One region of the Desulfovibrio fairfieldensis genome, then DNA from elsewhere that is predicted to be linked to it. Evidence: riboswitches for the same ligand, from Rfam matches in the RefSeq annotation. Region 1 holds a riboswitch; each other region holds the start of a gene.
The links. A riboswitch is a leader RNA that binds a small molecule or an ion and turns the genes downstream of it on or off. The one in region 1 is predicted to bind cobalamin.
Positions count from the first base shown of each region.

Region 2: linked by a shared signal. The riboswitch ahead of metE (5-methyltetrahydropteroyltriglutamate--homocysteine S-methyltransferase) and the one ahead of AXF13_RS13320 (sirohydrochlorin cobaltochelatase) in region 1 are both predicted to bind cobalamin.
Region 3: linked by a shared signal. The riboswitch ahead of AXF13_RS08855 (FecCD family ABC transporter permease) and the one ahead of AXF13_RS13320 (sirohydrochlorin cobaltochelatase) in region 1 are both predicted to bind cobalamin.
Region 4: linked by a shared signal. The riboswitch ahead of AXF13_RS07580 (anaerobic ribonucleoside triphosphate reductase) and the one ahead of AXF13_RS13320 (sirohydrochlorin cobaltochelatase) in region 1 are both predicted to bind cobalamin.

Region 1 covers NZ_CP014229.1:3,163,707-3,170,917, forward strand. Annotated here, with positions in the region: gene AXF13_RS13310 (30S ribosomal protein S1) at 1-637, opposite strand, end outside; gene AXF13_RS13315 (hypothetical protein) at 734-1,372, opposite strand; cobalamin riboswitch at 1,527-1,764, shown strand; gene AXF13_RS13320 (sirohydrochlorin cobaltochelatase) at 1,809-2,720, shown strand; gene AXF13_RS13325 (phenylacetate--CoA ligase family protein) at 2,852-4,141, opposite strand; gene sfsA (DNA/RNA nuclease SfsA) at 4,303-5,154, opposite strand; gene AXF13_RS13335 (pyridoxal phosphate-dependent aminotransferase) at 5,282-6,475, shown strand; tRNA gene AXF13_RS13340 (tRNA-Ala) at 6,608-6,683, shown strand; gene AXF13_RS16895 (hypothetical protein) at 6,837-7,211, shown strand, end outside.
Region 2 covers NZ_CP014229.1:3,404,743-3,411,953, forward strand. Annotated here, with positions in the region: gene metK (methionine adenosyltransferase) at 1-63, opposite strand, end outside; gene panC (pantoate--beta-alanine ligase) at 94-942, opposite strand; gene AXF13_RS14365 (hypothetical protein) at 1,119-1,688, shown strand; gene metE (5-methyltetrahydropteroyltriglutamate--homocysteine S-methyltransferase) at 1,830-4,094, opposite strand; cobalamin riboswitch at 4,354-4,531, opposite strand; gene AXF13_RS14375 (bifunctional diguanylate cyclase/phosphodiesterase) at 4,708-6,930, opposite strand; gene AXF13_RS14380 (putative bifunctional diguanylate cyclase/phosphodiesterase) at 7,040-7,211, opposite strand, start outside.
Region 3 covers NZ_CP014229.1:2,085,099-2,092,309, reverse strand. Annotated here, with positions in the region: gene AXF13_RS08860 (purine nucleoside phosphorylase YfiH/LACC1 family protein) at 1-493, shown strand, start outside; cobalamin riboswitch at 946-1,138, shown strand; gene AXF13_RS08855 (FecCD family ABC transporter permease) at 1,283-2,368, shown strand; gene AXF13_RS08850 (ABC transporter ATP-binding protein) at 2,422-3,282, shown strand; gene AXF13_RS08845 (ABC transporter substrate-binding protein) at 3,221-4,081, shown strand; gene cobI (precorrin-2 C(20)-methyltransferase) at 4,256-4,984, shown strand; gene AXF13_RS08835 (GGDEF domain-containing protein) at 5,046-6,374, shown strand; gene hypE (hydrogenase expression/formation protein HypE) at 6,488-7,211, opposite strand, start outside.
Region 4 covers NZ_CP014229.1:1,773,094-1,780,304, forward strand. Annotated here, with positions in the region: gene AXF13_RS07565 (HD domain-containing phosphohydrolase) at 1-432, shown strand, start outside; gene AXF13_RS07570 (bacteriohemerythrin) at 532-1,605, shown strand; gene nrdG (anaerobic ribonucleoside-triphosphate reductase activating protein) at 1,890-2,516, opposite strand; gene nrdD (anaerobic ribonucleoside-triphosphate reductase) at 2,494-2,664, opposite strand; gene AXF13_RS07580 (anaerobic ribonucleoside triphosphate reductase) at 2,888-5,143, opposite strand; cobalamin riboswitch at 5,274-5,455, opposite strand; gene AXF13_RS07585 (hypothetical protein) at 5,678-6,580, opposite strand.

The DNA of each region.
Region 1 (7,211 bases):
TGATGTTCTTGGCCTTGCCCTGGACGATCTGGCCTTCCTCCAGGGTGCGCAGCAGATCCTGACGCTTGGAATCGCGCTCCTCTTCCAGCAGCACGCGGCGGGAAACAATGACGTTGCTGCGGCGGCGGTTGATCTTGAGCACGCGGAATTCAAATTCCTGGTTGACCAGAGCGTCCATATCCGGCACGGGACGCAGATCCACATGCGAACCGGGCAAAAACGCCTCCACCCCGCCGATGTCCACCGTGTAGCCGCCCTTGATGCGACGCACGATATGGCCCTTGATGACCCTGTTATTTTCCTGCACGTCCTCGAGCTGGTCGAAGACCTGCATGCGTTTGGCCTTTTCAAAGGAAAGGGTGATGGTGCCGTCCATTTCGTTCTTGCGCACCACATAAACGTCCACCCTGTCGCCCACGCTGACGGCCATGTTGCCCGCGGCGTCACGGAATTCAGCCGCGGGGATCTGCCCCTCGGACTTGAAATTCACGTCCACCAGCACATTGTCGTCATCCACACGGACGATCTCGCCTTTGGTAATGGAGCCTTCTTCAAGGTCGCCGAAATCGGGATTGAGATAGTTTTCGAGGGCGCTTTCGAAATTAATTTCGTCGTGCCCGGTTTCCTTGTCTGCCATCTGCCATGCCTCCAAATAATTTCCCCTCGCTGAGAGAGTGGGAAAAATTATCAGAGGCAAAGGAAAAGCACAAGAGAAATTGTCCGGCGCAAGGTTTTACGGCCAAGGAGAGAGACGGAAAAATGCGAAGCAGGGTCGGGTTTGCCAGGCCGCGAGCCAGAGCAGGCCCGGCTCAGGCAGCGCCAGACCGGCTGGCGGCGTGGCCGCCAGCGGAAGCAGGACTTGTCCCGCGTCGGCGGGCCGGGCGGCCAGCCCCCGGCACAGCAGATGCCCGGCCAACTCCTCGGCAATGCTGTTGAAGCAACGCAGCTCGATCCAGACCGGTTCCTCAAGTTGAGCTATGGGCGCGGGAGGCGCGTCTTCCCGGCGCTGGGTAATGGCGGCGCGCATGGCCGCGTACCGGCCGCCCCGGCGCAGGGCTGCCCCGGCCACGCCGGGCATGGCCGCCGAAAGGGCCAGCCGGTCGCCGGAGGCCAGGGGCACGGCAAAATCATCCGCAGCCAGACCGTTACGCAAAATGGTCTGGATGCGGCTTTCCACATATGCTTCTTCCAGCCCCAACCCCAAGGTCAGAAAACGCCCCAGGCTCACGGCATCCCCGCCTCGCGCGGGCAGCAGCACGCCCCGGCGCAGCAGGGCCGCGGCCGCGGCCGAAACTTCGGCGCTGAGCCCGGCGGGGTTTTCAGGCCGCTTGCCGGTGCCGCAACAAGCATCCATCTCAAGGGAGGTATCCATATTCGGAAGTATAGCCTGAAACGCGCGCCGGGCCAAGGCCCGGCGCGCGCCTGGAAACAGCTCCTGGTGCCTGATCGCAAAAAATGTGCTTTTTCGCTGAGTCACGGCGGCTATCTCATTTTTCAGCTTCGACACTTGTCTTGACTTTTGCGCCTCCCTATTGTCCTCTGCCCGCTGTAGCGGGGAATTCCGTGCAAATCGGAAACAGTCGCGCTGCGGTAAGAGGGTACAGAGCTTCTTCGCCTTGCCGGAAACATCCCGGCGGGGCGCGACAGCCAGCCGTCACAGGTGAAGGCGAAGCCGAGGCGCGGGGCCGTTGTCCTGATTATGATCAGAAACGCGGACCTCCACATCCCTTAAGTCCGAACACCCGCTGGCCGGGGCGCTTTGCGCCGCCGCCGTATCCACCTTTCAACGCACGATTGAGGAGGTTGCCATGTCTCGTACGTTGCGCGTGTTCCCGCGCGTCCTGCCGCTTTTCCTGCTTCTGCTGGCCCTGCTGGCCGCGTCCGTCCAAGCGGCGGATCAGAAAGCCCCCAAGGAAGGGGTGCTGCTGGTGGCTTTCGGCACCAGCGTGCCCGAAGCCCTGCCCTCGTTCAAGGCCGTGGACGCGTCCTTCAAGGCCGCGTTTCCGGACACGCCCGTGGTCTGGTCCTACACCTCGCAGATCATCCGCAAAAAACTTGCCAAGCAGGGCAAGCCCGTGGGCGGCATCAGCGACGGCTTGGCCGCGCTGGCCAAGGCGGGGGTGAAAGTGGTGCGCGTGCAGTCCCTGCATGTGATGCCCGGCGAGGAATTTACGGAGCTTGAGCGGGCCGTGCTGCTGGATATCCAGAAGCATCCGGGCCGTTTTGAGGCCGTGTACCTGGGCCGCCCCCTGCTGGAGTCGCACAAGGATGCCTTAAGCGTGGCCAAGGCCGTGCTTGCTGATATGGGCGGCAAGCGCCGGAAGGGCGAGGCTGTGGTGCTCATGGGCCACGGACAGGCCCACGGCCGGGCGGACCTGGTTTTTGAAGGCACACGGGCCACGTTCAAGGAAAGTGACCCCCTGGTCTTCATGGCCACAGTGGAAGGCGCGCGCGGCATTGACGACCTGCTGGCCGAGCTCAAAGCCCACAAGATCAAGAAAGTCTGGCTGCAGCCCCTGATGGTGGTGGCCGGGGACCACGCCCGCAACGACCTGGCCGGGGACGAGGAGGATTCCTGGGCTTCCAAGCTCAAGGCCGCCGGTTTCAAGGTGGAGGCCAACCTCAAGGGCCTGGGCGAAGTGCCCGGCGTGCGTGATCTCTTTGTGGACCATGCCAAGCAAAATGTGGACGACCTGACCAAGGAACCCAAGAAGCAGTAAAGCCGGATTTATCCACCGCAGCAAAGACGCCGTCCGTTTCCACACTCCGTGGAGACGGGCGGCGTTTTCGTGCCGGGTTTACGGTAAGTCCGCCCTATCGTCCTGAAAGGGGCACAACGCACGGAGCGGGATCAGCGCTTGTCGATCACCCGCTTGGACTTGCTGAACGTACGCGGCAGGCCGGCGTAATCCGCCACCCGCACTTCCATGCGCGCCAGAATGGCCTTGTGCAGCCGCCGCTCCAGAGCCTGGGCCAGGGCAGCGTCATTGCCGGACGGCTGATCCTGGGCGCGCTCCACAATCAGGGCCAGATGGTCCAGGGAGCGCTCGTCCCTGGTCAGCTCCATCTGGTATTCGCCGCCCAGTTCCGGGAACTGGCCGATGACTTCCATGATCTGGCCGGGATAGATGTTCACGCCCCTGTAGATGACCATGTCGTCGGAGCGGCCCAGAATGCGGTCGTGCCGGGGCATGTTCAGGCCGCAGGAGCAGCGGCCCGGCAGCAGGCGGGTCAGGTCGTGGGTGCGGTAGCGCAACAGGGGCACGGCCTCCTTGCGCAGGCTGGTGACCACCATCTCGCCCACTTCGCCCTCGGGCACGGGCTGCAGGGTGTCCGGGTCCAGCACTTCGATGATGAACAAATCCGCCCAGTAATGCAGGCCCTCATGGGCGTCGCAGTCCATGGCCGTGCCCGGACCGTACATTTCGGTCATGCCCGCGATGTCATAGCTGCCTTCCAGGCCCAGCTTGCTCTCGATGGCCAGGCGCATTTTCTCGCTGCGCGTCTCGGCCCCGCAGATCATCTTGCGCAGCCGGATCTGATCGCGGATGCCCGCGCGCTCCACTTCCTCGGCCAGCAGCAGGGCCATGGAGGCCGTGGCCCCGAAACAACTGGCGCCCACGTCCCTGAGCAGTTGCAGATGCATTTCCAGATTGCCCGGCCCCACCGGAATGGTCAGCATGCCGAAAAGCTCGCTGCCCAGCTGAAAGCCCGCCCCGGCGGTCCACAGGCCGTAACCCACAGCCACCTGCATGCGGTCCTCGGGCGTGAGCCCGGCCAGCTCGTAGCAGCGGGCCATCTGGGTGCTGAACGTCTCGATGTCGCGGCGGCTGTAGGCCAGAATTTTGCGCTTGCCCGTGGTGCCGCTGGAGGCATGGATGCGCACCACGTCCTTTTCCGGCACGCAGAGCAGGGGCAGGGGGTAGCCCTCGCGCAGATCCTCCACATCCACAGTGGGCAGCAGGCGCAGATCGTCCAGGCTGTGGATATCCTCGGCACGCGCGCCGCAAGCATCCAACCGCGCCCGGTACTGCGGGGAGTTGCGCGCCTGGCGCAGGGTGTAGCGCAGGCCGTCCAACTGGATCTGCCGGAGCTGCTCGTCCGTGAGCCGGGGAATGAAACGATGGGTCGTGTCGGGCATGGAAGGAGCCCCCTCTGTTTGTCTGGCCGGTCTGTCCCGCCGTTCTGCCCGTGCCAGGGCCATACGCGGGCCGTGCGGGCGGGAACGGCTGTTTGTGTCCGCTTCCTGTTGTTCCGATTTCGTTGTTCCGCCCCGTTTCTAGACTCCCCGCGCGCGGAAAGTCAATAAAGGCGCACGGGCAGCAAACCGCCCAGATCCACTCCGCGCGGGCTGACCACGGCCCGGTAGGGATAGATCTCCACCCCGCGCGCGACCGCCTCATAAAAAAGCTCGGCATAGGCCGGATCAATAAAGTCCGCCGGTGCGAAACAGTGCCCGTCAGGCCGTTGCACCAGATAAAACATGGCCGCCCGCTCGCCGTGGGCCACAATGTCCATGAGTTCGCGCAGATGCTTCCGCCCGCGCTCGCTGGCCGCGTCCGGAAAGCAGGCCGCGTCGTCCTCCACCATAGTCACGTTCTTGCATTCCACCCAGAGCGGCGGCAGGACCGGCCCGCTGAACAGGCCGTCCAGGCGGCTCTGGCCGCGTTTGGCCTCGCGGGTCAGCCCGGCATAGCCCTCGGCAAAAGCCAGCCGCCCGGCGAGAAAGGCCGCCTCCAGCATGCGGTTGGGCACGCTGGTGTTCACCCCCACCCAGAATCCGGGGCCGCCGGGAACCGGGCCGGGCGGGTTTGACGACGAGAGAGGCGGCCCGGGTACGGCGCTTTCCGCCAGCCAGACGCATTCCTGGGTATATTTGAGCTTGCGGGCCGGATTGGCCGCCGGAGAGGCCAGCACCGGCGCGCCGGGCCGGGTCAGGCCCAGCATGCTGCCCGAGTTGTTGCTGTGCACCCAGACCGAAGCGCCGTCCAGGCGCAGTTCCACACTGAAACGCTTTTGCCGTTGCACGAACGTCCCGATCACGCAATCCGGCGCGAAGGGCAGCAGCGGCGCCGCATCCGCATTGCCGGAACCTCCACCGGCCGGACAGCCGCCCGGTCCGGACGGCAATCCCTGTTCATCCCTGTCCCGCATTTACACCCCGCTTTGAACCTGCTAAAAAATTCGCGGCAGATTTTTCGTTCTTTTCCGCCGCGTCCGCGCGCCAAACGTCAGAAGGGCGACATTTTCAATGCCATGCCGCTCTTCTAAGGAGCCCTCCATGCAGATTTCCGAACGCTTGCGCAGCATCAAACCTTCTCTGACCCTCAGTGTCAACAGCCGGGCCCTGGAGCTCAAGGCGCAGGGCGTGGACGTGACCAGCCTGGCCGTGGGCGAACCGGATTTCCCCACGCCCAGGCATATCTGCGACGCGGCCAAGGCCGCCATTGACGCCAATTTCTGCCGCTACACCGCCGTGCCCGGCATTCCCGATCTGCGCAAGGCCGCGGGCCGCTACTTTGAACGGAACTACGGCACGCCCGTGCCCATAGAATCCATTATCATCGGCGCGGGCGGCAAGCACTGCCTCTACAATTTCATGCAGGCCACCATCAACCCCGGCGACGAGGTGCTGATTCCCGCGCCCTACTGGCTGAGCTATCCCGACATGGTGGAGCTGGCGGGCGGCGTGCCCGTGACCGTGCATGCCGGGCCGGAACGCAATTTCAAGGTCACGCCCCTCATGCTTGAGGAAAAGACCACGGACAAGACCAGGCTGCTGGTCCTCAACTCGCCCAGCAATCCCACGGGCGCGGTCTATTCCGACCGCGAGTTCATGCAGATCATGCGTTGGGCCCTGGCGCGGAACATCTTTGTACTGTCGGATGAAATTTACGACCAACTGGTCTTTCCCCCGGCAAAGATGACCAGCGCCATCACCTGGTTCGAGCATTGCCCCGAACTGGTGGCCGTGCTCAACGGCCTGTCCAAGAGCTATGCCATGACCGGCTGGCGCGTGGGCTTTCTGGCCGCGCACCCGGACCTGGTTAAAAAAATCTCCTCCATGCAGGGGCACAGCACCTCCAGCATCTGTTCCGTATCCCAGAAGGCCGCCCTGGCCGCCCTGGAAGGCCCGGTGGAGTGCGTGGACGAAATGCGCGCGGCCTTCCTGCGGCGGCGCGATCTGGCCTTGGACATCATCAAGGCTTGGCCGTGGGCTGTCTGTCCCAAGCCGGACGGGGCCTTCTACCTCTTTGTGGACGTGCACCAGTGCTACGGCGACCAAGTGCGTAATTCCACGGAGCTCTGCACGTACCTGCTGGACAAGGCCCATGTGGCCCTGGTGCCGGGCGCGGCCTTCGGCGACGACAACTGCATCCGCCTGTCCTACGCGGTGGCGGACGATGTGCTGGCTGACGCCCTGTCCCGGGTGGGCGAGGTGCTGGGCGAACTGGCGGGAGAAACCCGGCGTTGAGCCGGATAGCCCCAATATGGCCGAATATGGCCGGGTTGCGGACCCCGAAAACCCCGGCCCGTGCGGCCCTGAAAAAAACGTATAAAAAATATTGACAGACGCCGCTCTTTTGGGCAGTATGCCTTCTGCCGTGGGGCTGTAGCTCAGTTGGGAGAGCGCTTGAATGGCATTCAAGAGGCCGTCAGTTCAATTCTGTCCAGCTCCACCAGATTTTTTTAAACCCCCCGATCATCGGAAGATGGTCGGGGGTTTTGGCGTTTTGGGGTTGCCCCCCCTACTAAGCTAGCTACCAAGCTATCTAACAGTTCATAGACCAATTGATAGCGATTAATATCAATTATTCTAGCAAATCGAGGTCAACATGGCAGGTATAAGCTTCAAGGTTACCGGCGGGTTGGCACCTGAAAATAAAATTTCAATGCACCTTTTGGGATGTCTATGTACTAATACTCAGAGTGCGTTGAACCGAGCTTTTCTTGAAGCAAAAAATTCACATGTATATAAATACCAAAAATTATCTAAAGATGACTATGAAAAGACGATATTTATGTTTCAATCCACTCGTGAAGGTAGCTTCATCGTTGATTTTATAGAACATAGTGCATTTTCGTTAAAGATAGCAAAGACTTTTCAAAAGCTGTTAGATCCAGCATATGAAATAATCAACAAAGGATTCAAGCGAGATTATTATTCAAGTTTTGATCAAGTTCAAGAAATTATGCATAACATTGAGCTT
Region 2 (7,211 bases), 240 kb from region 1:
CTTGTCGGGATGTCCCTCGGTCACGGATTCGGAGGTGAAAAAGTATTTGCCCTTGGTTTGCATTGTCGTCTCCTTGCGAAATGGAATGTCGTCTTATGAACGCAGCAGAATATTGTCAATGAGCCGGGCCTTGCCCATGCGCACCGCGCAGGCCATCAGGGCCGGGCCGTTTACCTCGTTGAGCTGAGCCATGGATTCGGGATGCACAATGGAAAGATAGTCCAGACGGCCCAGGGGCAGGCGCTCGGCCCAGCGCCGCAGCACTGCCTCGCGCAACAGGGCCGCGCTGGTTTCGCCTTCCTGCGCCAGCTTTTGGGCGTAGAGCAGAGCCGCGCGGATTTCCGGGGCCTGGGCGCGTTCCGCGGCGGTCATATAGACGTTGCGGGAGGACAGGGCCAGACCGTCGGCCTCGCGCACCGTCGGACGGGCCTCAATGCGCGTGGGCACGTTGAGGTCGCGGACCATGCGGCGGATGATGGCCTGCTGCTGCCAGTCCTTTTGGCCGAACACGGCGACATCGGCCCTGGTGAGCATAAAAAGTTTGAGCACCACGGTGCAGACCCCCCGGAAATGGATGGGCCGGCTCTGGCCGCAGAGGCCTTTCGCCAGTTCCGGCACCTCCACCCAGGTGGCGTGGTCCGGCGCGTACATGGAACCCGGCTCGGGCATAAAGAGCACGTCCGCGCCGCGGCTTTCGGCAATGGCGGCGTCGCGCTCGGCGTTGCGGGGGTAGGCTTCCAGATCCTCGCCGGGGCCGAACTGCGCGGGATTCACGAACAGGCTGACCACCAGACGCTTGGCCAGTCCGCGCGCGTGGACCATCAGGTCTTCATGCCCGGCGTGGTAATAACCCATGGTGGGAACCAGGGCGATGTCCTCGCCCTGGGCGTGCCAGGCCCGGCATTTGGCCGCCAATTCTTGGGGATTGGTTAATATCTGCATATCAAGGTATTGTGATATAGTTGATGAATGTCCTCTTATACATGCGCGCACCAAGCTTGTAAAGGAAAACAGGCCGGGAAAGCAGGGCCGACGCAACTTACGCCCTGGCCGGGCGCGCGGCGCGCCCGCCTTGACCCCCCTTGGGCTTGCGGGCATAACAATGCGCGGAGGCTTGCATGGTCAAACCGTTTTATCAGGGCAAACTGGACACCTTCTGCGCCATTTACGCGGTGCTCAACGCTCTGCGCCTGACCCACGGCATCCGGGTGCTCAAGGCGCGGGACATTCTCAACGAAACCCTGCTGGCCCTGGCAGGCGCGCCCGAAGCCTTCAGGGCCGTGCTGGATCAGGAAACAGATTATCTCAATCTGGTGGACGGCATGCTGCGGGCGCAGAGCCGCGCCTTTCCCCTGGAGGTGCGCAGGCCTTTTGCCCCGGAGGAGCGGCCCACAGTGGACGAGCTCTGGCGGGTCTGCCGGGAATGGCTCGCGCCGGAGCGCGGCCGCGCGGTCATTTTCCGCTTTCTGCGCAGCCTGACCCCGGAGGGCCCGCCGGTGAATCGCCACTGGACCACCGCCGACCGCATGGACGATGAAATCCTGCACCTCTTTGATTGCAGCCATGAGGCCGAAGCCATTCTGAACATCCGCAAGGACAGTTTCGTCACCCGGCCCGAGGCCGTGAGCCAGGGCCGTCTGCTCTATATCCAGCCCGGCAGTCTGCGTCTGCTGCGTCTTCCGTTTTAAGGAAGCGCTGACTACCGGTCTTTTTGCCCTCTGCCCGCGTCAGGCCCGCTCCGTGGCCCTCGGCAAAGAACAACATCCTCAGTAATCAGCACTTCCTTACCAGTCTATCGGATAGGCAGGTTTCGACCCGTCCGGTGCGCGTCAGCGCAGGCTTTCACGTACCCGCAAAGCGGCGACGACCATATTCTCAAGAGAAGGATATGCCTCGTCCCACTGGCGGGTTTTCAGGCCGCAATCGGGATTCACCCACAACTGTTCCTTGGGAATGTGGCGCAAGGCCCTGCGCAGGAGATCCGTCATCTCCTCCACGCCGGGAATGCGCGGGCTGTGGATGTCGTACACGCCCGGCCCCACTTCTCCCTGATAGCGGAACTCGGTGAAGGCTTCCAGCAGTTCCATGCCGCTGCGGCTGGATTCAATGCTGATGACGTCCGCATCCATTTGGGCGATCCAGGGCAGAATGGCATTGAACTCGCTGTAGCACATATGGGTGTGGATCTGTGTGGCGTCCTCCACGCCGGACGCGGCCAGACGGAAGGCGTCCACCGCCCGGCGCAGATAGTCTTCCGCCGAGGCTTTGGTCAGGGGCATGCCTTCCCGCAGGGCGGCCTCGTCGATCTGGATGATGCGGATGCCCGCCTTTTCCAGATCCAGCACTTCGTCGCGGATAGCCAGAGCGATCTGTTTGCAGACTTCGCCGCGTTCCAGGTCCTCGCGAACGAAGCTCCAGCAGAGAATCGTCACCGGGCCGGTCAGCATGCCCTTAACCGGTTTTTGCGTGAGCGACTGCGCGTAGAGAATCCAGTCCACGGTCATGGGCCGCTTGCGGTACACGTCGCCGTAGATGACGGGCGGCTTTACGCAGCGGCTGCCGTAGCTCTGCACCCAGCCATTCTGCGTAAAGCAGAAGCCGCCGAGCTGCTGGCCGAAATATTCCACCATATCGTTGCGCTCAGCCTCGCCATGCACAAGGACGTCCAGGCCCAGTTTCTCCTGCTTTGCGATGCAGTTTTTGATTTCCTGTCTGATGGCGGCCAGATAGTCCGCTTCCGGCATGTCGCCCCGCTTGTAGTCCAGGCGGGTTTTACGGATGGCGGCGGTCTGAGGGAAGGAGCCGATGGTCGTGGTGGGCAGCGGGGGCAGGTTGAGCCAGGCCTGCGCGGCATGCCGCTGCGGATAGGCCGAGCGGCGGGAAAGCTGGTCCGGCGTGACGGCGGACGCGCGTCGGCGCACGGCGTCAATGCGGCTGTCGGCATGCCCGGCAGCCGCCCGCAATACGGCGGCATTGGCCGCCAGGGCCGCGTTGTCGCCGTTTTCCGCAATGTTTCGCAGGTCGGTCAGCTCCGCGCACTTCTGCACGGCAAAGGCCATGCGGTTCCGGATGTGCTCCGGCAGGGTTGTTTCTTCCTCCAGGTCCACAGGGCAGTGCAGCAGCGAGCAGCTTGATCCCAGCAAAACCCGTTCCGTGCCGAGCGCGGCGACGGCCCGCGTGACAAGGGGCAGGATTTGGGCGTAATCGCTTTTCCAGATATTGCGTCCGTTCACCACGCCGAGCGAAAGCGCCGTGTCGGCGGGGAGCTTGTCCAGAACGGCATCCAGTTGTTCCCTGCCGCGCACCATGTCCACATGCAGCGTTGCGCAGCCGGAAGCGAGGGCTAGATCCAGATTCCGGCAGAGCGGGCCGAAATAGGTCGTCAGCATGAGCTTGCCGTTGCTGGCCGTGTTCAGGGCCGCGTAGGCCTCCCGAAAAGCCCCGCTCGCCTCTTGCGGCAGAAGTTCCGTGCAGAGCACGGGTTCCTCAACCTGGATGCGGTCGCACAAGGGCGCAAGAAGCGTAAAAAGGTCGGCATAGGCGGCCGTAACCGCGTTCAGCCGCGCCCACTTGTGCGCGCCGTTGCGGGCTTTTGCCAGGGCCAGCCAGGTGAACGGACCGATCAGGGCCGGTTTCGGCGAAAAGCCGAGTTCCCCGGCCAGCCTTGTATCCGCGACCAGCGGGTGCTCTTCGCGATGCCAGGGCGTATCGGCATCGATTTCTGGCACAAGATAGTGGTAGTTGGTGTCAAACCACTTGGTCATTTCCAGGGCCGGAATGTTGCGCCGCGCATCGCCGCGCGCCAAGCTGAAATACAGGTCCGGGTGCGCGTCCTTGAGGCAGGGGGCAAAGCGGGGGGGCATTGCGCCGAGCATGCGGGTTATGTCCAGCATGCGGTCGTAGAGTGAAAAATCGCCTGTGGTCACATAGTCAAGACCGGCGTCTTGCTGGATGCGCCAATGGCGCTTCTTCAGCGCCGTGCAGGTTTCGGTAAGCGCTTCAGCGGCAAGATCGCCTTTCCAGAAGGCTTCGAGAACCTGTTTCAGCTCTCGCTGTTTTCCGATGGACGGGAAACCGAGAATGTGGGTTCGCATGGGATGCTCCTTTCAAAAGAGTTGAAAGGGCAGTCTATTTCACGTGCGTCCAGAGCCGGAATACAGGGATGCATCCGGAGAGGGCGGTCCGTCTTTGTGCAGGATAAACCGCGCCGCTAAATTGCCGCACGGCGCATCCGCCGCTGAGCCGTGGAACGCAAAACAGCGGAGATGCCGGGCCGTTGGGCGGCAATTTCAAGCGTAAGCTCCAGTCCGGGCAAATGCCTATACGCGAGACAGTACTGCCGTGCCGCGCCGATCGCGGCCATTGTGACAAGTCGTCTCCTGACTTCCGGCCCGTGCTCGCCTTGCCTTCCCGTTCGTCCGTGTCGAACAGTGGCTTCGGCTGGGTTTGTCCCGGTTACAGTGGCGCGTCCGTAGCGGATTTACACCGCTTTCCGTTTCTCATCACAATATCTAGATAAATTGATATATACTTTGGCCTGTGCTGTCAAGCATTGCCGAAGGACAGGCCCACGGGGCGAAGGCGTGGAAAATCGCCGCAAGAGGGCGGTGTTCAATGGGGGGGCATGGATTGGGGACGGCGTTGCCCCCCGGCGGCCTTTCCGAGAAGCGCATGGATCAGGAAAAGCGTTCCGGCGGTAGCGGCGGTTCAGTATTCCCGGTCCGGAGCGTTCAGGCCCAGGGGCAGGTTCAGGCGGAGGGCTTCCTCCTGGAGACTGGGGTCCACCCAGAAGGCTTTTTCCTGCACAAAGCTGAGCACTTCGAATTCCTCGGGATCCACCGGGCGCGCGTAATAGTAGCCCTGGGCGTAATTGCAGCCGATGCTGAGCAGGAAGTGCGCCTGCTCCACGGTTTCCACGCCCTCGGCGATGATTTTCATCTTGAGCTGGCGGGCCATGGTGACGGTGTTGCGGGCCACGATCTGGCCGCGTTCATTGTCCGTGCCGTCGCTGATGAAGGTGCGGTCCAGCTTGACGATGTTGAAAGGCAGGGCGCGCAGGGTACTCAGGGAGGAATAGCCCGTGCCGAAATCATCCATGGAAAAGACGAAACCCTGTTTCTGGAGGTCGTTCATGACCCGGATCAGGGTTTTTTCGCTTTCAAAAAAGGCGCTTTCCGTGAGCTCCAGCTCCAGCAGATGCCGGGGCAAATGGTATTTGTCGGTCAGGGCCAGCAGCTTGCCGCAGAAATGGTCGTCGTTGAAGTGCATGCGCGAGACGTTGATGGACACGGGCGTGGGCCGGTAGCCTTTGTTCAGCCAGAGGCGCAGCATTTTACAGGTCTGTTCCCAGATGTACTCGTCAAAACGGACGATGAAGCCGTTGCGTTCGAACAGCGGCACAAAGCGGCCCGGCAGGATCAGTCCGTCCGTGGGGTGCCGCCAGCGGGCCAGAGCCTCGGCCCCCACAATGCGGCCGCTGGAAATCTCCACCTTGGGCTGGAGATAGAGCACGAACTGGCCTTTTTCCAGAGCCTCGTGCATTTGATCCTTGATATTGTTTTCATCCAGCAGCCGGGCGCGCAGCTCGCCGTCATAAAAGGCATAGTTGGTCAGGTCGCTGCCCTTGACGGTTTTCAGGGCCAGATGGGCCCAGTCGCAGAGCACGTGCACCGGGGTCCTGCGTTTTTCCACCGGGCAGATGCCGAAAAAGAGCATGACCCGGTAAGACTGGGTATATTCGCGCAACTGGCGCGAGAGCCAGCCCACAAAACGCCGGACCCGCTCGCGGTCGCCCGCGAGGCAGGCCACAAATACATCGCCGGACAGGCGGGCGAAGGTTTCCCACCGCTTGTCGATCTGTTCGCGCACGAGATGGGCGATGGCCCGCAGCAGGCGGTCGCCTTCCTCCAGGCCGAACATTTCGTTGATGCCCTTGAAGCCCGCCACGTCGAAACGCACGATATGACGCGGCCCGTCGCCCTGGCGGATCAGCAGGTCGGCCTTTTCAAAAAAGGTCTGCATGTTGTACGCGCCGGTCAGGGGGTCGTATTCAGCCCTGAAGCGCAGGGCCTGCGTGGCCCGTGTGACTTCATCCACGTCGCTGATGGTGCCGATGTAGCGGATGCCGAGGTCCGGGTCGGCCAGGCAGGTATAGGTGACCCTGCACCAGATGAGGCGCCCGTCGCGGCGGCGCAGGCGCACGGTCATCTCGCCGGAGGAGGCGCCTTGCTCCAGCGCGTTCAGGCAGTCTTTGAAAATTCCTCCGTCCTCCGGGGAAAGCACATTGTCCTCGCGCCAGACGTCAAAAAGCCAGCGGCCGTTGTAATCGCCCGCCAGCAGTTGCGGAATGTGCGGCGAGGTGTAGGTGGGCTGATTGTCGCGCCATTCGAACACCAGAGTATTGGTGTGGTCCAGCACGGCCTTGTAGCGCAGCTCATCCAGACGCCGGCGCTGGAGCAGGGCGTTTTCGCGGGCCAGGCCGACGGCGCGTTTCTGCTCGTCCACATCCTGCACGCAGATCATGTGCAGGGGGCGGCCGGAAGCGGCACAAACCAGGGGAAAGACAGTGAAGCGCGCCCAGCGGTATTGCCCGTCGAGGCATTTTTTGCGCACGTCGCCGGAGGCATAGCCCTGTTTGAGATTTTCTCCCTGGAGCAGGGCCTTGGGATTGAGCACGCGCAGGAAAATTTCCCGGTCTTCAGGATGGATGAGCGTCTCGGCAATGGCCCGCAGGGTGGCGGCCACGCCCATGCCGGGCGGCGGCGGGCAGAAGCGCACGTCGCCCATGTGGATCAGACGGTAGCTGTCGCCGCTGAAATCCACTTCAAAGATTTCGCCGAAGATGCTGCGCAGCACGCAGTTGTAGCGGGCCTGCTCCATCTCGTCCGTTGCCGGTCCCGGCGCGGCCGATGTCTGAACCCGCTGTTCCATTACGCATCCTTGACGCGGTCGGCGTTTGGAAGCTCATGACAGGAGACTTCCTTGTAATTTTTTAGCACTCCCGCCGCCAGTTGGCAATCCGGGCGCGTAGCGGCGTGGTTTACTTATCCGTGGTCTCGTTGCTTTCCCCGTCGGGGAGGCGGTCCTGAAGGCGCGGGTCCACCCAGAAGCACTTGCGGTGCACAAAGCTGAAGGTTTCAAATTCCCGCGCGTCCATGGGCCGCGAGTAATAAAAGCCCTGAGCCTGGTCGCAACCCATATTCCGCAGAAAA
Region 3 (7,211 bases), 1.1 Mb from region 1:
AACCCGGTCCACGGCGGACGGCGACGGCATGGCCGTGTCCCGGCCCGGCCTGGGCCTGCTGATCAAGACCGCGGACTGCCAGCCCATTCTGCTGGCGCACAAGAGCGGTCGATACGTGGCTGCCCTGCACGCGGGCTGGCGGGGCAACCGTTGCGATTTCCCGGGTACGGGCGTGGCCCGCTTCTGCGCGCGCTATGATCTCAAACCCTGCGACCTGCTGGCCGTGCGCGGACCCAGCCTGGGGCCGGGACGGGCGGAGTTCGTCAACTTCGAGCGGGAATGGAGCGACGACTTCCGGCCCTGGTTCGACCCGGCAACGCGGACCATGGATCTCTGGGGCCTGACCCGCCGGCAGTTGCAACAAGCCGGTCTGCCGGAGCGCCAAATCTACGGCCTGGATCTTTGCACGGCTTCCAACAACGGACAGTTCTTCTCTTACCGGCGTGAAAAAAGGTCCGGCCGTCAGGCCAGCCTGATCTGGACCACGGCCTGAGGCTGATCCGTCGCGCGTCTACCTTGGGCAAGCGTATAAAAGTTCATTTAATTTATACAGCTGGTTCAATATATTGGTATTTATCATATACTCTTTCCCAAGAGTTGGGCAAAGCCACCTTTGCTCCGCCGGAGCGAAGCGCAGGCGGATGGCTGGTGCCGGGAGAATTCTAAAAACTAAGATTCTTCGGCGTTGGCAAGGAAAATGGCGCTTTTTTGCGTGGAAACCGACCGAAAGGCGGCCCAAAGGGCCGTGCCCGTTGGCGAGCCGGGCGAGCCTTACGGGCATCAAGAGCAGGGCTGTACTCAAGTACGTGAGCGGCAAAAACGCCGGATGACGCCGCCAACGTCGAACAGGCCGGTTTTGACGGATAATCCCGGCAAATAAGATGCCTTAAAAGCTGGAGTCAGATGCATCTGTCCGGCCGCATTGACAGGGCCGCGCGCCGCGCCTAATGTGCCTCTGGCAACGGTAGCCGGACCGGCGGAGCAACGCGGAACGGCTTGAAAAGGGAATCCCGTGTAAAACGGGAGCGGACCCGCCGCCGTGAGATCCGCAAACCGCGCCCCATTTTGTGCCACTGGAAACGGGAAGGCCGGGGCAAGGGGATCAAGCCGGAAGACCTGCCGTGCCCATTTTCGCGCTCCTGGAGCAGCTTAACTTTGAAAAAGTGCATTGCTCTGGCGTGAGATGTTCTCCGGCAACGGGTTTTTGCCGGTCAGGCAGAGGAAATACGGGCCTCTTCCAGGTATGGAAGAGGCTTTTTTTGTCCGCATAGCCCCATATGATATGCACATAGATGCCCTTTCCCGGCCGCCCCGGGCGCGGTCCCTTTGCCTTGCCCTGGCCGGGCTGGCGGCGCTCTGGCTATGCTCCCTGCCGCTGGCCTGTCTGCCGGGGCCGTTCCCGCTGGGCGTGAATGAGGTTTTCCGCGCGCTGGCCGCGAGCCTGGGCCTGGCCGCCGCTCCGGTGGACGCCTCCCAACTCCTGGTAGTGGGGCAGATCCGTCTGGCGCGGGTCTGTCTGGCGGCACTTTGCGGCGGCGCGCTGGCCGTGGCCGGCGTGGCCCTGCAAGGCGTACTGCGCAATCCCCTGGCCGATCCTTTCACTCTTGGCATTTCCGCCGGTGCGGCCTGCGGCGCCAGCATGGCTATCGCCCTGGGCGGCGTCGGCGGCGGGTTCGGCCTGTGGCTGGGGCGGATTCTGGGCCATGCGGCGGGAGTGACCCAGGCCGGGTTGGTGGCTCCCGCCGCTCTGGCCGGGGCCCTGCTGGCCCTGTGCGGCGCGCTCTGGCTGGGCCGGGGCAAGGGGGATTTCAGCCGCGAAAGCGTGATTCTGGCGGGTATTGCCGTGGCCGCCTTTCTGGGGGCCCTGGTGGCCCTGGTCAAGGCTCTCAATGAGGAATCCGTGACCAGCATCGTGTTCTGGATTCTGGGCTCGCTCCAAGGCCGGGGCTGGGACAGTCTGCCCCTGCTGCTGGCGACCCTTATTCCCGGTCTGCTGGCCGTGGGTCTGGGCTGGCGGGCCTTGGACGTGCTTTCGCTGGGCGACGAGCAGGCCGCGCAACTGGGCCTTAATGTGGGCCGGGCGCGCTTCTGGCTGTTGGCCGGGGCCAGCTGCATGACCGCCGGTTGCGTGGCCGTGGCCGGAGTGATCGGCTTTGTGGGCCTGGTAGTGCCGCATGTGCTGCGCCTTTTGCTGGGACCGGGGCACGGCCCTTTGCTGGCCGGGGCCTTTTTCGGCGGCGGCGTACTGCTGGTCTGGGCTGACGTCCTGGCCCGCAGCGTGCTGGGCGGCGGCCAGGAATTGCCCGTGGGCGTGGTCACGGCCCTGTTGGGCGGGCCGTTTTTCGCCCTTCTGGTGCGGCGGCGCTGATGTCCGGCGCACGATCAATGGACAGGCCGCTGAGCAGAGCAGTGGAAGGGCCGATGCTGGACGTGCGCAATCTCACGGCGGGCTATGCCGGGCGGCCCGTGCTGCGCGGCGTGAGCCTGGCGGCGCGAGGCGGAGAAAGCGTGGCCCTGCTGGGACCTAACGGCAGCGGCAAAACCACCTTGCTGCGTTGCATTTCCGGCGTGCTGCGGCCCCAGGGCGGCGGCATACGTTTGGCGGACAGGCCGCTGGATGGCCTGCGTCCGCGCGAACGCGCCCGGCTGGCGGCCGTGGTGCCGCAACGCGCGGAATGTCCGTCCGGCCTGAGTGTGCGTCAGATGGTCCTGCTGGGGCGCTATCCCTACCTCTCCTGGCTGGGCGGCTACGGACGGCGGGACTACGCCGCCGTCGGACAGGCCCTGGCCGCCACCGGAGCCGCCGCTCTGGCCGCGCGCCGCGTGGGGGAGCTTTCCGGCGGGGAACTGCAGCGGGTGCTGCTGGCGCGGGCTCTGGCCCAGGAGAGCCCGCTGCTCCTGCTGGACGAGCTGGCCGCCGGTCTGGATCTGGCCCGCATGGTGGAACTTTTTGATCTGCTGGAGCGCCGCCGGGCCGCCGGGGCCTGCGTGCTCATGGCCATGCACGACTGCAATCTGGCCGCCTTGTATGCAACCAGGCTCATGGGCCTGAAAAACGGCCGGGTACTCTTTGACGGCCCCGTGTCCGAGGTCTTTACCGAGGAGAAACTCAGTGTCCTGTATGATATTCCCATCCGGGTTTTTCCGCATCCGCGCTGGGGCCTGCCCCAGGCGCTGCTGGGGCGCGCTTCCGGGCCGTGGAGCAACGGCGCCGTCAATTTTGCTGCTGGTTCTGCTGCTGACGGGCCTGAATCCGGCCCCGGTTCAGACGGCTCCCATTGAGGTGGTTGACGACACGGGCGTCACGCTGACTCTGGATAAACCGGCCGAGCGGATCATCGCCCTGTACGGCGCCTACAACGAGCTGCTGCTGGCCCTGGACGCGCGCGGCCTGCTGGTGGCGCGCACCGTGGCCGACGCCCATCTGCCGGAGCTGGCCGGTCTGCCCGCCATAGGCACCCATATGCGGCCCAATGCGGAACTGATCGTGGCTCAGAAGCCGGATCTGGTGCTTCAGCTCGCCGGACGGCGCGAGGCGCTGTTGCAGACCGAAGCCCTGCGTAAACTGGGCATCAATGTGCTGACGTTTGAGATGGATTCTTTTGACAAGATGTTCGATGTGCTGGAAAAGCTAGGGCGTCTCACGGGACGCGAGCGGAAGGCCGCCGGGCTGATTCTGGACTGGCGGGCGCGCCTGGCAACGCTGCGGGCGCGCCATGCCGGGGAAAAGCCGGTGCGCGTTTTCTATGAAGTGCGCTATCCCAATCTGTTGGCCGCCGGGCAAGGCAGCATCGTCAATGAGATCATTGCCGTGGCCGGGGGCGAAAACGTGGTCGCGGACGACAAGAAACTGGTGCGCTTCAACGAGGAGGCCTTGATTCTGGCTGACCCGGACGCCTACCTGATCCAGAAGGGCCCCATGAATCCCGATCCGCAGCCTCTGTCCGAGCGCGCCCATTACCGGGATTTGCGCGCCGTGCGCACGGGACGGGTACTTGTGGTGGATGAGGACCGTTTCGCCCGGCCCGGCCCCCGCGCCGTGGAGGCGGCGGAGGGGTTGGAGCGCTGGCTTCATCCTTAGGCACGATGTTCTTTTGCCCGCTGGACGTTGTCGAACAGCGCTTTTTATTCCGCTCATGGACCAGAAGAGTCCACTGCGCTGCAGAAAAAGCTTGTTCTCCTCGCCGGCGGGCAAAACTCCTATCGTGCCGGGCGGAATATTACATCTGATAACCAACGAGCAAGCGAGCAAGATATGACCGGAACTCTTTACGGACTGGGCGTGGGCCCCGGCGCGCCGGATCTGCTGACTCTGCGGGCCGTGAACGTCCTGCGCACGGTGGACGTGATCCTGGCGGCGGCCTCGCCGCGCAACGACTATTCCGCCGCCCTGGACACAGCCCGGCCCCATCTGCGCGCGGACGCGCGCCTGCTGCGCCTGGAATTTCCCATGACCCGCGACGCCGGGATTCTGCGCGCGGCCTGGCTCAAAGCCGCCGAAGCCGCCCGTGATGTATTGGAAGGCGGGGAAAACGCGGCCTTCCTGACCATCGGCGATCCGCTGGTGTACAGCACCTTCGGCTATCTGCTGCGCACCCTGCGGGAAGTCGCGCCCCACCTGCCGGTGGCGATCGTGCCCGGCATTACCTCCTTTCAGGCCGCGGCCGCACGCACGGGCACGGTGCTCTGCGAAGGCGGCGAGAAGCTGCGCATTCTGCCCGGCATCAACGGGCGGGACGACCTGGCCGCGGAACTGGACAATGCGGACACAGCGGTGATCCTCAAGGCCTACCGCAACTTCCCGGCCATCCGCGAAGCCTTGCAAAGCACGGGCCGTGACGCGGACTGCCTGCTCGCCAGCCACGTGGAACAGCCTGAGGAACATATCCGGCGCGGCGTGGCCGCAGTGGACAGCACGCCGCCCTATATGTCATTGATTGTAAGCCGGAAGTCGAAAACCGGCGGAGAGGAAGGCACGCGCTGACGGCGGACGTGTTTTTGTTGCCACGTTCTCAAACGGCTGCCGGATCACCGGGGGAAGTGCGATGGTCGATATCCTGCGGACGATAGTGCAGCACGATTATGAATTCGTCATGGTCGTGGACCTGTCCACCGGCCGCTATGTGAAATACGTGGGCAGCGACGCCTACGCGCATATTCCGGAGCAGGGCGATCATGCCGTCCAGGTGCGCAGCGTGGCCGAGCGCTTTGTGCTGCCCGAGGACAGGGAAGAGTATCTGGAGAAGATGTCGCTGCCTGTCATTGCCGCCATGCTGGAGAGCCGGAAAAAGCCCAGCTTTACCTACCGGCGGCGCAAACTTTCCGGCGAAATCGCCTGGCTCAAGGCCAATTTCATCTATGCCTCCGAAGAAAAGCGCAGCGTCATTATCGCCTATTACGACGATACCGAAGAGGTTGTTGCGCGCCTGAACGAGCGCAAGAAGATCGAGTTGCAGGACGAGGGCATCCGCTTCATGGCCCAGAATCTGTGCGAGGATTTTCTCATCGCGGATCTGGAAAGCGGCGCATGCAGCATGGTGACCCCGGACACCGGCAATATGGTCGCCAAGGGAACCTTCAAGGAGCAGGTCGACTGGTTCGCGGAGAATATCGTGGCTCCGGAAGAGCGCGAGGCTTATCTGCACTACTTCAACCTTGCCAATCTGGTGCCGCACATCCGCAAAAACAACGGTTTCTGCACCATGAACTGCACGGTGATCTACAAGGACGGCCGCCACAATTTCGTCGTCGCCACGACTCTGATCCGTGACTCCATTGAGCCGGAAAAGGAATATCTTTTCGCCTACGCGCAGGATATTACGCGCCTGAAGCAGATGGAGTACAAGAACAAGGAGCTCTTTCTCCAGAGTCGCCGTGACCCCGTGACCGGCCTGTGCAATCGCGTGGCCACGGAACAGGATATTGACGAATATCTGCATTCCTCGCAACGCGGGGAAGAGGGTCTGCTTCTGATTCTGGACGTCGATTTTTTCAAGAGCTTCAACGACAATTACGGACACGCGGTGGGCGACGAGGTGCTGGCCTTTATGGCCGAAGCCATGCGGACCGCTTTTCGCAAAGAGGATATCCTTTGCCGCTGGGGCGGCGATGAATTTTTGATCTTTATAAAAGAGTTCGGCTCACTGCGGGCGGTGACCGAGCGGATTGTCCGCCTGCGGCGGCAGATGAAGGGTTTTTCTTCCGGGGGCAGGGCCTTGTCGGTCAGTCTGAGCGTCGGCGGAGCAGTGGCCGGACAGGCGACGCACGGCATGGACGAGCTGTTTCAGAAGGCTGACATGGCTCTGTACGATGTAAAGCACGAGGGTCGCGACGGGCTTGTCATTCTGGGCGAGGACGGCGAGCGGTTGGTTTAGGGAAGCGCTGATTAATGACCTTTCGCTCTCTGCCTGCGTCAGGCTCGCCCCATCCTTCGCACGGGGCGAGCCTGACGCAGGCAGAGAGCGAAAGGACAATTTAGAAACAGCTCCTAGCAGATGCGCGGCAACTGCGCCCCTTCCAGCATCCCCAACAGCCGCTGACCGCCGATGCGCGTGCGCAGCAGCACCTGCCCGGCCTTGCCCTCGCTCACGCTGCCGATGCGCGCGGCTTCGGCCCCGTAAGGCGAGGCGCGCATGGCCGCCAGAGCGGCTTCGGCCCTGTCTTCGGGCAGAATGCAGATGCACTTGCCCTCATTGGCCAGATAGAGCGGGTCCAGGCCCAGGAAGGAGCAGCCGCTTTTAACGGACTCATGCACCGGAATGCGCTCTTCTTCCAGGTTGATGCAGACCTGGGACTGTTCGGCGATTTCATTCAGAGTGGTGGCCAGGCCGCCGCGTGTGGGGTCGCGCAGCACATGCACTTCACCGGCGGCGGCAATGACGTCCTCGATCATCCGATTCAGGGGCGCGGAATCCGAAGCCACATCCGTGAGAAAGGAGAGATTTTCGCGGCTGCCCATGACGGTCAGGCCATGGTCGCCCAGCGCGCCGCTGATCAGCACCGCGTCGCCGGGGCGGGCGCTGTGCCCGGAGGGGGCCGGGTCAATGAAAATTTCGCCCACGCCCGTGGTGTTGATGAAGATTTTATCGCATACCCCGCGCGGCACCACTTTGGTGTCGCCGGTGACGATCTGCACATCGGCGGTGCGGGCCGCCTGGCCCATGTCCGCGACCACGCGCTCCAAGGTGTCCAGGGGCAGGCCTTCCTCCAGG
Region 4 (7,211 bases), 1.4 Mb from region 1:
GATCTGCTGGGCAGCGTGCCCGGCTTTGCCTGCATCCGGACCTGGGGCGGCCTGCACCACGAGCGGCCCGACGGTTCGGGCTATCCCCTGGGCCTCAGCGGACGGCAACTCCCCCTGCCCGCACGGATCATGGCCGTGGCCGACGTGTTCACCGCCCTGACTGAGGACAGGCCCTACCGCAAAGGCATGCAGATCGACGATACCCTGACGGTCATGCGGGACATGGCCGGTCGGAGTGCCCTGGACGCCGACGTGGTGCGTCTGCTGGCCGACGACGTGGCCCGGATCAATCGGGCCCGCCTTGACGGGCAGCGTAAGGCCGCTGAAAATTTTCAGCAACTGCGCGCCCTGTGCCGCAAGCCGGAAGAAACCGGCCCCGAGGGCGAAGCGCCCGTCCACGACGGCGAGCCTTACGGACACAGAGCATTTTGATACTGTCAAAATATTCCGCGCACGCTTGCTTGGCCGTCAAGGAACAATTTCAAGCGCGACAGGCTCTAGGGGCTGTTATGCGCAAGGCAGGATATAACGATGCGTACCACTCTCTTTCTGCTGCTGGCCTGTGGACTGCTGGCGGGTGCGGCCACGGCTCTGGCCCCCGCCGCGCCCCTGGACTGGATATTGCCGGTTCTGGCCCTGCTGCCGGGCGGCTGCGGCCTGATTCTGCTCTACCGGGCGGTATTCGCCCCGGCAAAGGCGCTGGAACGGGATCTGCGCGGCCTGAAGGAGACCGCCGCCCTGCCCTGCGACGCGGCCTACGGCCTGCTGCGCCCAGTGGCGGACGCGGCGGCCGGACATGCGGAGCTGTTGCGGCGCGAACTGGCCCAGGCCCGGTGGGACGCCGAGGAGGCGACCCAGTCGTTGGAGGAGTGGCGCGAAAAATACAAGCTGATACAGGCTGGTCAGCAGCTGATCCGCGAGAACTTGGCGGCAAGCGCCACGCGCATCCACATACTTTCCGATGAATTATCCCGCTTGTTGCCTTCCCTGGCCGAGTCCGGTCCCGGCGCGGCTCCGGCCGGTGAGGAAGCGCTCTCGCGCCGCGCGCGCGGCGCGGATGCGCTCATCACGCAATTTCTGAAAAAATTCAACAGTGATCTGGATTTTCTCAATGCCTGTCTGGCGCAGGTGGAAAAATTCACCGACATGGCGCAGACAGAACAGCCGGCGGTGTTCCGGCCCAGCGGCGACGCCATTGTGACTTGGTCCGACAGTCTGTCCACGGGCGTACCGGCCGTGGACGGGCAGCACAAACTTTTGCTTTCCTACATCAACAAGCTGCACCGGGCCATCCGGGACGGCAGGGATGAAAAGACCCTGCTGGAAGTGCTGGACGCTCTGGCGGGCTATGCCTTCACCCACTTCAATACAGAGGAAATCTTCTTCAGCCACTCCGACTACCCGGATGTGGAGAAGCATATCCGCGTGCACGACCAGTTCAAGGCCAAAGTGGTGGAATTCCGCGACGCGGTTTCAGACGGCAAGGCCAATGTGGATACGGAAGTGCTGGACTTTCTGAAAAACTGGCTCATTGAGCACATTCAGGGCATGGATGTCGCCTTTGCCCCCTATCTTGCCAAAGCGTCGGGCGACGGCCGGGGGTGATCCCGGCCGTGCCGGATTCATTCTGGAACAGATTCACGGTGAAATTGCTCTAGGGTCTGTTAAGACTATAGAATTTTTGTTCGCCTGCAAGGAAGATAAACCTGCTTTGAGGGAGTGTACTCTTCTGGTACTCGACCGAAAAAGCAGGTGAAATCTGACGCGGCAGGAGGGCAAAAAGGCATAGCGTTAACAGGCCCTAAGCGATTCCGCAGCAATCCTTGTCGCGCGGCGGAAAAGAACGGCCCCCAAAAACCAAAGTCTCGACGCGCCGGAATCGATCCGGTTCAGGCCGCATCTGTTGCATGCTTTCCGGCGGCGCGCGCCAGCTGACGCCGCTGCTCCCTGTCCAGCAGGCGTTGGTTGGAACTGCCCCGGAAGGGCAGATCCAGATCCCGCAGAGCTTCCAGATACGGCCCGTCAATGAGCAGATCGGTCAGCTCCAGCAGGCGGGCTATTTCCGAAGCGTCTCCGCGTTCCGCCCGCGCCAGCAAAGATTCATAGGTATAGCCGGTGTACGTGACCACATCCCCGCCCCGCGCGCGGACCCTCTCGGCCACGGCGCAGAGCGCCGCGGCCTGGAGAAAGGGTTCGCCGCCGGAAAAGGTAACTCCGGCCAGCAACGGATTTTCGTCATACACAGCGAGGAGTTCGTCCACGTCGCGGATGAAACCGCCCTCCAGGCTGTGCGTTTCCGGATTGTGGCAGCCCTTGCAGCCGTGCGGACAGCCTTGGGTAAAGAGCACGAAGCGCAGGCCCGGACCGTCCACAATGGATTCTTCGACAATGCCGGACAGACGCAAAGACGGGCGCAGATACGGGCGCGATTCACTGTCCGACTGCAATCCCGCCCGCGCGCGGGCCGCAGCGGGCGACGCGGACGCGGTCCGCTCAGGCATGGCGGACCCGGTCATGCTCCTCGGCTCGCTTGGCATTGTTGAAGCGGTCCAGGGTGCCCACCAGATAGCCGGTGATCCGGCGGATGCGCTCAAAGCCCATGCCCTGGCCCACCATCTTCTGTTTCGTTTTCGTTTCCTCAAACAAGCGCGATTCCATCAGCATTGCCGCAATCTCCTTTCTGGTTCTGAAAGTTGTAAAAAATTTCCCACCGGTTCGGGAACCGGAGTTCAATAACGCGGATCAACTTTGAGAAGTTACATTCTCAGAGTGTCAGAGACGCCCGCTTCGGCGCTTAACGGCGCAAGTGAATCGCGCCCTCGCCTTCGCAGCCGCCAGAGCAATTTCAAGTTGAAATTGCTCCACTATGATATTCCACCTCGACCGTTCATTCCCACTTGGGCATCAGGGGGTATTTTCTGCGGAGTTCCCGCAGCGCCTCCAGACTGATCCCCTCGCCCTCGCGGCGGCCGCAACGCGGGCAGACGTCGTTGATGACGCCCGTGTAGCCGCAGACCGGATCGCGGTCCAGGGGATGGTTGATGGAGCCGTAGCCCACGCCCTGATCATGCATGTAGCGGATGATGCGCTCAAAGGCCTCGAGATTTTTGCAGGTATCCCCGTCCAGCTCCACATAGGTGATGTGCCCGGCGTTGGTCATGGCGTGGTAGGGAGCTTCCAGCTGGATCTTCCTGAAGGCCTTGATGGGATAGTAAACCGGCACATGGAAGGAATTAGTGTAATAATCGCGGTCCGTGACGCCGGGAATACTGCCGTAGCGCTCCCGGTCCAGGGACACGAAACGCCCGCTCAAGCTTTCCGCCGGGGTGGCGATGAGCGTGAAGTTCAGGCCGGTCTTTTCCGCTTCCTCGTCAGCGCGACGGCGCATATGCCCGATGATTTCCAGGCCCAGCTTCTGGGCCTCCTCGCTTTCGCCGTGATGCGCGCCCACCAAGGCCTTGAGGGCCTCGGCCAGACCGATGAAGCCGATGGTCAGGGTGCCGTGCTTGAGCACTTCCCCTATGCCGTCGTCCCAGTCCAGCTTGCCGGAATCCAGCCAGATGCCGTTGCCCATAAGGAAGGGATAGTTGCGCACCTTTTTGGCGCTCTGGATCTTGAGCCGGTGCAGCAACTGCCGGAAGACCAGATCGATCTTCTCATCCAGCAGGGCGTAAAACTTTTCCGGATCATTACGGGCTTCCAGGCCCAGGCGCGGCAGGTTCACGGAGGTGAAGCTCAGATTGCCGCGTCCGCAGGTCACCTGGCGCTCCGGATCATACACATTGCCCAGCACACGCGTGCGGCAACCCATATAGGCCACTTCGCTGTCGTAATAACCGTCCCTGTAGTACTGGAGGTTGAAGGGGGCGTCAAGAAAGCTGAAATTGGGGAAAAGGCGTTTAGCCGAGGTTTCCATGGCCAGTTTGAACAAATCGTAGTTGGGGTCCTCGGGATTGTAGTTGACCCCTTCCTTGACCTTGAAAATCTGCACCGGGAAAATGGAAGTCTCGCCGTTGCCCAGACCGGCCTGGGTGGCCAGGAGCAGGTTTTTCATGACCATCCGGCCCTCGGCGGAGACGTCCGTGCCGTAGTTGATGGAGCTGAACGGCACCTGGGCCCCGGCCCGGGAATTCATGGTATTCAGGTTGTGGATCAGGGCCTCCATGGCCTGGTACACGCGCCGGTCCGTATTGGCCAGAGCTTCGTCCACGGCATAGGCGTGGGCGCGTTCCGCCAGTTCTTTCCACTGTTCGGGAGCGGCTTCGGTCAGCGCGCGGCCCAGAGCATCGGCTCCGGCCATGCTCGGGCGCACGCCCACGGCATCCAGCAGTTTCCCGGCCAGTTCCTCCGCGGCGGCCGCGTCCAGGCCCCCGGCAATGCGCAGGCAGGCGCAGAAGGCCTTGCGGTATTCCTTGGCATAGGTCTTGATCACGCCCTCGGCCATGGCATAGTCAAAGTGCGGCACGCTCTGGCCGCCGTGCATTTCATTCTGGTTGGCCTGAATGGCTATGCAGGCCAGGGCCGAATAGCTTTCAATGGAATTGGGCTCACGCAGATAGCCGTGCCCGGTGGAGAAACCGTTTTTGAACAGCGGGATCAGATTGATCTGGCAGCAGGTTTCGGTGAGCATGTAGAAATCTTTGTCATGAATATGGATATCGCCGTTAAGATGCGCGGCCGAGGCGTCCTTGGGCAGGATATAATTGTCGATGAAGAATTTGGAGCCCTCGGAACCGTACTTGAGCATGGTGCCCATGGCCGTGTCGCCGTCAATATTGGCGTTCTCCCGCTTGATGTCCTCCCGGATGGCCGGGGAGTACGTCAGCTTTTTGTAGATATCCATCAGATAGGATTCCGCGTTGCGGATCTTGGCGTGCTCCGCGCGGTAGAGAATATAGGCCTTGGCGGTTTTGGCGTAATCGTACTGGATCAGCGTTTCTTCCACCACGTCCTGAATTTCTTCCACATGGCGGAGGCTGCGCTCATCCAGCTTTCTGCAGACTTTCTCGGTGACGAAAAGCAGGTCCGTGGGCGACATGTCCTCGCCGCCCACAGCCTGGTTGGCTTTGGTGATGGCGTTGAGAATCTTGACCGAATCAAAGGGCACGGACGCGCCGTCCCGTTTCATAATACTGGCGGGCATGAAAAACTCCAGGCATGGAGGGGCTGTATGGAATAAAAAACCTCCGCCCGCAACACAGGCGGAGGAGGAAACGCATTTATCCTCACTGCAAGACCTGACGGCAAAAGCCCCGTTGCCGACGGTCCGTCCTCAAAGACGATGAATGAAAGCAGGTCTTCCGGCTTGCCGGCTCGCTTTTCGGCCTTCCCGGAGCGAATCCAGTGGCGCGCAAGGAAAAGCGGCATCAGTTCGGCGCACGGCGGCGGGTCCGCTCCCGATTTGAACGGGATTCCCTATTAAGCCCCGAAGGGCGCTTCCGTATCTCTAGAGATAGTCAAAACAGCCCCTTTCTGTCAATCAGAGGCGCGAAAAAAGGCTTCCTTGCTTCGTAACAACATACTGAATTTAAAAGATAAATTTTAAGGATACGGCCCTACGGCGACGACCGTCAGCCCTCCGGCCACAGTGCCGGGCCGCCATGCCCTCCAAAAGGTAGAGCCGGATGGTTTCATCGCCGACGATGCCGGGCGGGAGCATCTTGCCGCCCCCGCCGGTTCACCGCGCCGGGGCGGCCTGACTTTCGGCTCCTCTCCCTGACGGGCCGCCGAGCCGCGCCGTGATCCAGAGGTCCAGACCGGGCACGCCCTCCTCGCCCACCGGCTGCCAGTCCAGCACGGCATCCCGCCGCGCTGCGGACAGATAGCGCACAAAACGCAAATGCAGGTTCAGAGCGCTGTCCTTTTTATTCCGACCGACAATCACGCTGTGGGCAGCCAGAAAAAACTTGCGGGACTCCCCTTCCGGGCCGTTGCAGTCCAGATAGAGCAGGCAGAGCGTATTCTGATCAATATCAATGTCGTTGAGCAGATCGTAATCGACCAGCCGCACGAACGCACCACCGGCGGAGACGTCGATCAGGCGTATTTTCCGTTCCAGATCCTGGCTGTAACGGCTCATATAGATCTGCACCTGGCCGCGCTGCTCCGGCAACATGGGCGCGAACCAGAAGCGGAATTTTTTGAGCATGTCCGGCCCCAGGCGCAGCCGTTCGTGCCGACGCAACTCCCGCCATAAGGAACGGAAAGGCGTCTTGAGAGTGATCTCGGTCAGGGCGTTTCCGGCGTCGCGCCGCACATCCTGCACGCGGCAGTTGCAATAAAAACCGTGCCGCGCGACGGCAGCCTTACCGCTCTCTTCCTGCCCGTCCCTTGCCTCTTCCGGATTCGCCTCGATATCCGGCTTGAAATAGATGCGGCACTCTCCGCCCTTCAGTTCAGCGGGAATCAGGGGCTCCGCCGTGGACAGGACCGTGATGTCGCGGGCGGTAAAGGTTACGGTGCAGAGCAGAGGTCCCGCTTCGCGCGGACGGCCGTCAAAGGTGAGTTGGACCGGAAGGGCCCGGTCACGGGCGTATTCCAGGGCGGTTGCGATATTCGGACGCCAGAGGCAGAGGGGCATTACGCGGATCTCCTGTCATCACCAAGGATGCATGCCATGTCCTTTGGCACAGAGCAAGCTGGGGAATTGCCATTCTCAAAGCCGGCGCTGCCCTCAGTCGGCTGCTGTTGTTATTCGCAGCAATGCTGTCCTCGTCTGTCGCGTTGCGGCTACAGCCAGGCTTCGCCATGAACGGTTCAGGCAAGCCCCGGCGGCAATAGCTGACGCCCGGTGGGACTGAGGTTCAGCCTTTTGCCTCAGGCGCGGGCGGCCACGCGAGTGAGCGCCGGAGCAGGGAATCTTTCAACGTTAACCTACCCTATTTCCCAAGGATTTTTCATGGATAGCTCACGCGGACGCGTTCTGTAAAGTCACAACAGCGCCCCGTCCCGGTCGAACTTGACCGTGACGGGGCGCTGTTCAGACAAAACCTGCGAACGCCGGGGATATTCTAAGCAGATTAACTTTGAGAATTGACATTCTCAAAGTTTTTAAGCCGCTCGCTCTGCTCTCGATGTCCGTACGGCGGCATAGCCGCCAACGGCTGACGCTCGTGGCGAGCGCCTGCTTACGCAGCCGCCAGAGCAATTTCAAAGTGAAATAGCTCTAGGTTGGAAGTTTCATTCCCTGCCCAAGAAAGCGAATTCCGGCG